DNA from 2 places in the Streptomyces sp. DF42 genome. Region 2 is predicted to be linked to the other one. Evidence: riboswitches for the same ligand, from Rfam matches in the RefSeq annotation. Region 2 holds a riboswitch; the other holds the start of a gene.
The links. Region 2 has a riboswitch for glycine ahead of gcvT (glycine cleavage system aminomethyltransferase GcvT). Riboswitches for the same ligand answer to the same signal wherever they lie in the genome.

Region 1 (4,566 bases), 5.2 Mb from region 2:
GGGACCGCCGCCGCCGTGCGGGATGCAGAAGGTCTTGTGCAGGTTGAGGTGCGAGACGTCACCGCCGAAGTGCCCCGGCTTGGCAAGCCCCACCAGGGCGTTGAGGTTGGCCCCGTCGACGTACACCTGCCCGCCGGCCTCGTGCACCTGCGCGCAGATGTCGGCGACATGCTCCTCGAACACACCGTGCGTGGAGGGGTACGTGATCATCAGCACGGACAGCTCGTCGCGGTACTGCTCGATCTTCGCCCGCAGGTCCTCGACGTCGATCTCGCCGTCCTCGGCGGTCTTCACGACGACGACCTTCATGCCGGCCATGACGGCGCTGGCGGCATTCGTACCGTGCGCGGAGGACGGGATCAGACACACGGTCCGCTGCTCGTCCCCGTTGGCCCGGTGATATCCGCGGACGGCGAGCAGCCCGGCCAGCTCGCCCTGCGAACCGGCGTTGGGCTGCAGCGACACCTTGTCGTATCCGGTGACCTCGGCGAGCCGCTCCTCCAGCTCACGGATGAGCGTGAGGTACCCCTGCGCCTGCTCGGCGGGCGCGAACGGGTGCAGCTGCCCGAACTCGGGCCAGGTGACCGGCTCCATCTCCGTGGTCGCGTTGAGCTTCATGGTGCAGGAGCCCAGCGGGATCATGCCGCGGTCGAGCGCGTAGTCGCGGTCGGCGAGCCGGCGCAGGTAGCGCAGCATCGCGGTCTCGGAGCGGTGCTGGTGGAAGACGGGGTGGGTGAGGAAGGCGTCACTGCGCAGCAGAGCCTGCGGAATCGCCTCCCCGGCGGCCGCGTCCAGCGCCTCGATGTCACCCTCGACCCCGAACGCGGCCCACACGGCGCCCAGTTGGGCCCGCGCGGTGGTCTCGTCACAGGCGATCGACACCTGGTCGGCATCGACGAGGTGGAGATTGACGCCGTTCTCCCGTGCGGTGGCCACCACCTCGGCGGCGCGGCCCGGCACGAGCGCGGTGAGCGTGTCGAAGTACGAGCCGTGCACGACCTCGACACCGCCGGCGGTGAGCCCCGCGGCGAGGATCGTGGCGTACCGGTGGGTGCGCTGCGCGATGCCCCTCAGCCCGTCGGGCCCGTGGTACACGGCGTACATACCGGCCATGACGGCGAGCAGCACCTGGGCGGTGCAGATGTTGCTGGTCGCCTTCTCGCGCCGGATGTGCTGCTCGCGGGTCTGCAGGGCCAGCCGGTAGGCCTTGTGCCCGTCGGCGTCCACGGACACACCCACGAGCCGGCCGGGCAGGCTGCGCGCGAACTTCTCGTGTACGGCCATGTAGCCGGCGTGCGGACCGCCGAAGCCCATCGGCACACCGAACCGCTGCGTCGTACCGACCGCGATGTCCGCACCGAGCTCACCAGGCGACTTCAGCAGCGTCAGCGCGAGCAGGTCGGCGGCAACGGTGACGAGCGCGCCGAGCTCGTGCGCCTGGTCGATCAACGCCTTGATGTCGCGTACGGCACCGGAGGCACCCGGGTACTGGACGAGCACGCCGTTGATCTCACGCCCGGCGATCTCCGCCGGAACGCCCTCGCTGAGGTCGGCGACCACGACCTCCACGCCCGTCGGCTCGGCGCGGGTCTCGATCACGGCGACGGTCTGCGGAAGCACGTCCGCGTCGATGAGGAACAGGCCCTTCTTGTTCCTGCCCATGCGCCGGGACAGCGCCATCGCCTCGGCGGCGGCTGTGCCCTCGTCGAGCAGCGAGGCACCGGAGGTCGGCAGCCCGGTGAGGTCGGCGACCATCGTCTGGAAGTTCAGCAGGGCTTCGAGGCGCCCCTGCGAGATCTCCGGCTGGTAGGGCGTGTAGGCCGTGTACCAGGCGGGATTCTCCATCACATTGCGCAGGATGACGGGCGGGGTGAAGGTCCCGTAGTACCCGAGCCCGATCATGGAATCGAGAACCTGGTTGCGATCGGCCAGCGAACGCAGCTCGGCCAGCACCTCGGCCTCGGTACGCGCGCCCGGCAGATCCAGGGCGTCGGCGTTCTTGATCACATCCGGCACCGCGGCAGCCGTGAGCTCGTCCAGGGAGCCGTAGCCGACATGCGCGAGCATCTTGGCCCGAGCCTCATGATCGGGGCCGATGTGACGCTGCTCGAAGGGGATCCCCTTCTCGAGCTCGGAGAGCGGAATGCGATGGGCGGTCATTTGCGGAGGCCTCCTGGTCTGCCACGACCTTCGAGGGGTACCACGGCGCGGGTACCCGATCGGCCTCCCCCTCTGTCATCTCGACCTGAGAGCTTCACCGGACCATCCGAGGATGTCCGGCTTTCACCGTCGGTGAGAGCGGAAGCCGTCGACACCCGCCCTGCTTTCCAGAGTGACCTCGTCCGCGCGGTACGTGAGCCTGAGAGATTCCGGGGAGGATTTGCTCCTTCGGCGCCTCCGGTGGTGTCCGGAGGACTCTCCCGCACGGGGTCAGCAGCCGCTGTCAGCCTACCAGCGAGCGCACCACGAGGTCCTTCGAGTGGCCACCTGCCCCGATGTGCTCTTTTGTAGTGCTTACGAATGAGTTGCGACCAAGTGGAGGGCCCGTGCAGACCGACATCGATCCGCGCAACCTGATCGGCCGCAAGGCGTTCGACCGCAGCGGCACCAAGCTCGGCACCATCGACGAGGTCTATCTCGACGACGCGACGGGCGTGCCGGAGTGGGCGGCCATACGCACCGGCCTGTTCTCCCGAGACGCCTTCGTTCCCCTGGAGCCCAGCGAACTGGTCGAGGGCACCCTCCACGTCCCCTTCGACCGCTCCCTCATCAAGGATGCCCCCGACTTCGGGGTCGGCCGCCACCTCTCCCCCGAACAGGAACTTCAGCTCTACCACCACTACGGTCTCGACATCGCCTCTCCTCCCTCTCCTCCCTCGGTCCCGGACCGGTCCTTCGGCAGGATCGCCGGCGCGGAGGACGCCGACGCCTGACGTGCACGTCAACACTGAACCCCGTCCACGGAAGCCGCGGATCCAGCCGCCACCAACGGCAGCGGCTCCGCCTGTTCCAGCTCGGGGTCGTCGGTCCGGAAGGTCCGCACCCGCCCCGGCTCCGACTCGGGCGTCTCGAACCGAACGGTGACCCGCCCGAGGCCGCTTCCCTGCACCCACCCGTGCCCGAACTCGGCATGCCGCACATCGTGCCCCGCGGGCCAGCGCCGCTCGGCGGGTGCCTCCTGCTCCGGTACGGGTTCGTCCGCCGTCTCCTCCACCGTCGCCTCCGTCCGCTCCCCCGCGGCCTGCGCGAACAGATCCTCCTGCGTGTAGTCGGCGAGCCCGCTGACCCCGACACCGAGCAGTCGTACGCCACCGGTGGTGTCCACCATGTCCAGCAGCCGGGCGGCCGCCTCCCGCACCACCCCCGGATCGTCGGTGGGCCCCCGCAGCGTCTCGGAACGCGTCAGTGTCGAGAAGTCGTAGCGGCGCACCTTGAGCACGATGGTCCGCCCCGAAAGCCCCGCCCCGCGCAGCCGCCGCACGCACCGCTCGGCCAGCCGCTGCACCTCGAGGCCCACCCTCAGCCGGTCGTGGATGTCCACGTCGTAGGTGTCCTCGACCGACACCGACTTGGTCTCACGCTCCGCGACCACGGGCCGGTCGTCCTGCGCCAGCGCCATGGCGTGCAGCGCGTGCCCGTGGGCCTTGCCCAGCAGCCGGACCAGCTCGTCCTCGCCCGCCTCGGCGATCTCGTCGACCGTGGTGATTCCGGCCCGCCGAAGATGATCCCCGGTCGCAGGCCCCACCCCCGGCAGCGTCCGCACCGACATCGGCCCGAGCAGCGCCCGCTCGGTCCCCGGCTCGATCAGCACCAGCCCGTCCGGCTTCGCCTCCTCGGAGGCGATCTTCGCGAGCATCTTGGATGCGGCGAGGCCCACGGACCCGGTGAGCGCCGTGCCGGCCCGTATGTCGGCCCGCAGCTTCTCACCCACCAGCCGCGCCGACGCCGCGTCCCAGGCCACCTCCCCGGCCTCCAGGTCCACGAAGGCCTCGTCCAGGCTCAGCGGCTCCACGAGCGGCGACAGCGAGTGCAGCAACGCCATGACCTGCTCGCTGATCGACCGGTAGAACCCGAAGCGCGGCACCAGATACGCGGCGTTCGGCGCCAGGCGCCGTGCCTGGGCCATCGGCATCGCCGACCGCACCCCGAACACCCTCGCCTCGTACGAAGCCGTCGCGACCACCCCGCGCGGCCCGAGCCCGCCCACGATCACGGCCTTCCCACGCAGGCTCGGCTTGGATGCCTGCTCCGCCGAGGCGTAGAAGGCATCCATGTCGAGATGCAGGATCGTGGGCGCGTTTCTCACATGTCCGATGCTGCCCTACGCCACTGACAATGCCGTCGTACGACCGTCCGAGCGCCCCGCGGCCCTCGGGACAGTCGCTCAGACCGCCCGGTTTCGCCGCCGCGCCAGCTCGTCCGCCGGGTTGTGCCCGATCAGGGTCTCGCCGGTGTCGATCCGCTCGCCGTGCAGTTGCGAGAGGGCACTCTCGACGTCCCGCCACACCACACCGACGGCGATCCCGAAGATGCCCTGGCCGCCCTGGAGCAGCGCGTGCACCTCGT
Region 2 (4,566 bases):
ACTCCTGCCAACAGCTTAAGCGCCCGGGAGCTCCGGACTCGTTGCGCCTTCGACCCTGGCCGCACTCACAGGTGATCGCCCGTATAGAACGGGCGCACCTGTTCCCGCATCCAGTTCGCAACGGGGTCGTCCGTCACGTCCAGGAGGACCAGGTTGACCGGCCACGGAGTGGCGACCACGGTCGCCGCCCGCTCCAGGGCGGCCAGCGGAAGCGCCCGCAGGTCGCCCTCCCGCTGCGAGAGTTCGACGCCCACGAACATCACCGGGTCGGCCGTCTCGACGACGGCGAGGCAGCGGCGGGCCGTGACGACCACGCCCGTCTGCGCGAACTCGGCACAGGCCGCGGCCAGGAAGTCGACCGGGTCGTCCTGCCAGTCCGGTTCGAAGAGCTTGACGCGGGCTCCGGAGGCCGGGCCGTCCAGCGGGGTGCGGCCCGCCCGGCACAGCTCGGCGACCGCGGCCGGCGGGAGGGGGACGCCGACCACGCCGTCGGGGTTGATCGCGAGGCCCACCTGCGGGGGCAGCCCGCGGGCGAACTCGACGGCCGGGGCGATCGTGTACGACATGTGGGAGCCGACGACCTGGCGGAACTGCTCCTCTGAGCTGAAGACCGGGACATAGGCCTGGCCCTCGATCTCCAGCGTCGGCAGGTCGAGGGGGCCGCTGTGCGGGCCGCCGCCGCCGGGCAGCGGGACCCAGACGAAGCTGCGTCCGAGCACCTCGATGATCCGGCCGCCCGCCGAGGGCATGCCGAGGGAGGCCGACAGCACCTCCTCCAGTTCGTTGCCTGGCCATCCGCCGTGCGGATGGGGGTGCGCCTGTACGGGAAAGTCCGCGGGGAGATCCGCTGGAGGGAAGTCCATCTGTGTCCGACCGCCTGCTGAGAACCACTGCCTGCTGATGACCACTGCTGTGACCGGAAAGGCTAGCGGGTGGGACGGACAAAGGGGTCAGCCCGTGAAGCCGATCCTGCGCAGTACGTCCGCCGCGTCCCGGTCCAGCAGCACCGCCGAGCCGACGCCCTCGGGCAGATCGCCCCGCTCCACCGCGCGGATCAGCCGGCCCGCCGCCGTGCGGTGACGCAGGAACGCGTAGCGGGAGACGCCGCGGCCGCGGTCGCGCTGCCCCCGAAGCGCCGCGCCGGGCGTGACGTCGAGCAGCACCAGATGCAGGAGGCCGCCGCGGCGCCGGGCCTCGCGGGCCAGCCAGCCGCGCACCCAGGCCTGCGTGCCGCAGTCGTGCACGACGACGCCCTCGCCGCCGCGCAGGGCGCGGTGCAGTCCGGCGTAGTGGGCGAGCCGGACGAGGGGGCGGTAGACCGCGTACGGCAGGAAGCGGGAGGCGCGGGCGTCCCAGCGGTCGCGGGCGTCCTGGGAGTCGATACGGACGCCGCGCACCGCGCGCTCCATCAGCGTGGACTTGCCGCTGCCGGGCAGGCCGGTGATCACGACGAGGTCGCGGGGGCCGAAGAGCAGGGCGTGCGGGCTGCGCCCCGAGCGGTCGCGCAGATCGCGGACCACGGGTTCCGGCCGGATGCCGCACGCCTCCCGGGCCGGGGCCGCGGGCTGCTCGGGCAGCGCGACGGCCGTGCTCGTGGCGTACGCCGTGGTCCTGTCCACCGTGATCGTCCTCCCCTGGGGCCGGGTACGGAGTCCCCTGCCCTTCGAGTGTAAAGAGAAGGTAATGCGCGGTGTCTCGTGTTTTCGTGATCGCCTTGCCACAAGCCAGTTACAAAGGGAGGAGCAGATCCGGCCTGCCACCCGCGGACCCGGCGTGCGATGATGTGCGCGCCAACTGCATACCGGCCGTTTGAATCCGCGCGGGAGAGTCCCCAGCACCAAGTCGCTGGGGCGCCGAAGGAGCAAGTCCCTCCCTTGAATCTCTCAGGCCCCGTTACCGCGCGGGCGAGGCACATCTGAAAAGCGGGCCGCCGTTTCCCGGTGGCCCCACCCACGGTGCAAGCCATGCCGCGAGCGGTCATGGCGAACCTCTCAGGTTCCGATGACAGATGGGGAGGAATGCCCTCGCCTGTCCCGCTATGCCCTGGGAGACGACCGTCCGATGAGCAGTACCCACATCCGTCGTACCGCGCTCGACGCCCTGCATCGTTCCCTCGGTGCGACGATGACCGACTTCGCCGGCTGGGACATGCCCCTGCGCTACGGCTCCGAGCGCGACGAGCATCTCGCCGTACGCACGAAGGCCGGACTCTTCGACCTCTCCCACATGGGTGAGATCGCCGTGACCGGCCCGCAGGCCGCCCAGCTCCTGAACTTCGCCCTGGTCGGCAACATCGCCTCCGTCGGCGTCGGCCGCGCCCGCTACACCATGATCTGCCGGGCCGACGGCGGCATCCTCGACGACCTGATCGTCTACCGGCTCGGCGAGAGTGAATACCTGGTCGTCGCCAACGCCTCCAACGCCCAGGTGGTGCTGGACGCGCTCGTCGAGCGGGCCGCCGGCTTCGACGCCGAGGTGCGCGACGACCGTGACGCGTACGCGCTCATCGCCGTGCAGGGCCCCGAGGCCGCGGGCATCCTCTCGTCCCTCACCGACGCCGACCTCGACGCCCTGAAGTACTACGCCGGCCTGCCCGGCACCGTCGCCGGCGTCCCGGCCCTCGTCGCGCGCACCGGCTACACCGGCGAGGACGGCTTCGAGCTGTTCGTCGCCCCCGGTGACGCGGAGAAGCTGTGGCAGGCGCTCACGGAGGCCGGAGCGCCCGTCGGCCTTGTCCCCTGCGGGCTGTCCTGCCGGGACACCCTGCGCCTGGAGGCGGGCATGCCGCTGTACGGGCACGAGCTGTCCACCTCGCTCACGCCCTTCGACGCCGGGCTCGGACGGGTGGTGAAGTTCGAGAAGGAGGGCGACTTCGTGGGCCGCGAGGCCCTGCGGGAGGCCGCCGCACGCGCCGAGTCGAACCCGCCGCGCGTCCTGGTCGGCCTGGTCGCCGAGGGCCGCCGGGTCCCGCGCGCCGGGTACCCGGTCGTGGCCGGCGGTGAAGTGATCGGCGAGGTCACCTCCGGTGCGCCCTCCCCCACGCTGGGCCGGCCGATCGCGATGGCGTACGTCGACGCGGCGCACGCGGCCCCTGGCGCGCCCGGGGTGGGCGTGGACATCCGGGGCAGTCACGAACCGTACGAGGTCGTGGCGCTGCCGTTCTACAAGCGCCAGAAGTAGAAACTGGGCGGTGGGCGGCCCGTCCACGGACGTGACCCCGCGCACATCCTCCCTGCTCACACGCGTATCCAGCAGTCACCCATTCATCAGCACTCCCTCGCGTACAGGAGAATTCAGGCCATGAGCAACCCCCAGCAACTGCGCTACAGCAAGGAGCACGAGTGGCTGTCGGTCGCCGAGGACGGCGTCTCGACGGTCGGCATCACGGAGTTCGCGGCCAACGCGCTCGGCGATGTCGTCTACGCCCAGCTTCCCGAGGTGGGCTCCGCCGTGACCGCGGGCGAGACCTGCGGCGAACTGGAGTCGACCAAGTCGGTCAGCGACCTGTACTCCCCCGTCACCGGTGAGATCACCGAGATCAACGAGGACGTGGTGAACGACCCGTCCCTGGTGAACTCGGCCCCGTTCGAAGGCGGTTGGCTCTTCAAGGTCCGCGTCACGGACGAGCCGGGCGACCTGCTCTCCGCCGACGAGTACACCGCCCAGAACGCCGGCTGAGGAGCCGTAGACGCATGTCCGTACTGAACACTTCCCTGCACGAGCTCGACCCGGAGATCGCCGCCGCGGTCGACGCCGAGCTGCACCGGCAGCAGTCCACCCTCGAGATGATCGCGTCCGAGAACTTCGCGCCGGCCGCCGTCATGGAGGCCCAGGGCTCGGTCCTCACCAACAAGTACGCGGAGGGCTACCCCGGCCGCCGCTACTACGGCGGCTGCGAGCACGTCGACGTCGCCGAGCAGATCGCCATCGACCGGGTCAAGGAGCTGTTCGGCGCCGAGTACGCCAACGTCCAGCCCCACTCCGGTGCCTCCGCCAACCAGGCTGCCCTGTTCGCGCTGGCCCAGCCCGGCGACACCATCCTCGGCCTGGACCTGGCGCACGGCGGGCATCTGACCCACGGGATGCGGCTGAACTTCTCCGGCAAGCAGTTCAACGTCGTCGCCTACCACGTCGACGACGCCGGTCTCGTCGACATGGCGGAGCTGGAGCGGCTGGCCAAGGAGCACCGGCCGAAGGTGATCATCGCCGGGTGGTCGGCGTACCCGCGGCAGCTGGACTTCGCGGAGTTCCGCCGGATCGCCGACGAGGTCGAGGCGTACCTGTGGGTCGACATGGCGCACTTCGCGGGCCTGGTGGCCGCGGGCCTGCACCCGAACCCCGTCGAGCACGCGGACGTGGTCACCTCCACCACCCACAAGACGCTGGGCGGTCCGCGCGGCGGGATCATCCTCGCGAAGAAGGAGTTCGCGAAGAAGCTGAACTCCTCCGTCTTCCCGGGCTTCCAGGGCGGTCCCCTGGAGCACGTGATCGCGGCGAAGGCCGTCTCCTTCAAGGTCGCTGCGGGCGAGGAGTTCAAGGAGCGCCAGCGGCGTACGGTGGAGGGTG

Region 1: linked by a shared signal. The riboswitch ahead of gcvP (aminomethyl-transferring glycine dehydrogenase) and the one ahead of gcvT (glycine cleavage system aminomethyltransferase GcvT) in region 2 are both predicted to bind glycine.

What each region holds. Positions count from the first base shown of each region.
Region 1 is NZ_CM177859.1:1,567,778-1,572,343, forward strand. Features, by position in the region: gene gcvP (aminomethyl-transferring glycine dehydrogenase) at 1-2,160, opposite strand, end outside; glycine riboswitch at 2,338-2,433, opposite strand; gene ACYUED_RS07110 (PRC-barrel domain-containing protein) at 2,547-2,933, shown strand; gene ACYUED_RS07115 (DNA polymerase IV) at 2,942-4,306, opposite strand; gene ACYUED_RS07120 (MerR family transcriptional regulator) at 4,385-4,566, opposite strand, start outside.
Region 2 is NZ_CM177859.1:6,726,143-6,730,708, reverse strand. Features, by position in the region: gene ACYUED_RS30980 (enhanced serine sensitivity protein SseB) at 66-863, opposite strand; gene ACYUED_RS30975 (AAA family ATPase) at 951-1,625, opposite strand; glycine riboswitch at 1,811-1,909, shown strand; glycine riboswitch at 1,910-2,018, shown strand; gene gcvT (glycine cleavage system aminomethyltransferase GcvT) at 2,062-3,180, shown strand; gene gcvH (glycine cleavage system protein GcvH) at 3,301-3,678, shown strand; gene glyA (serine hydroxymethyltransferase) at 3,693-4,566, shown strand, end outside.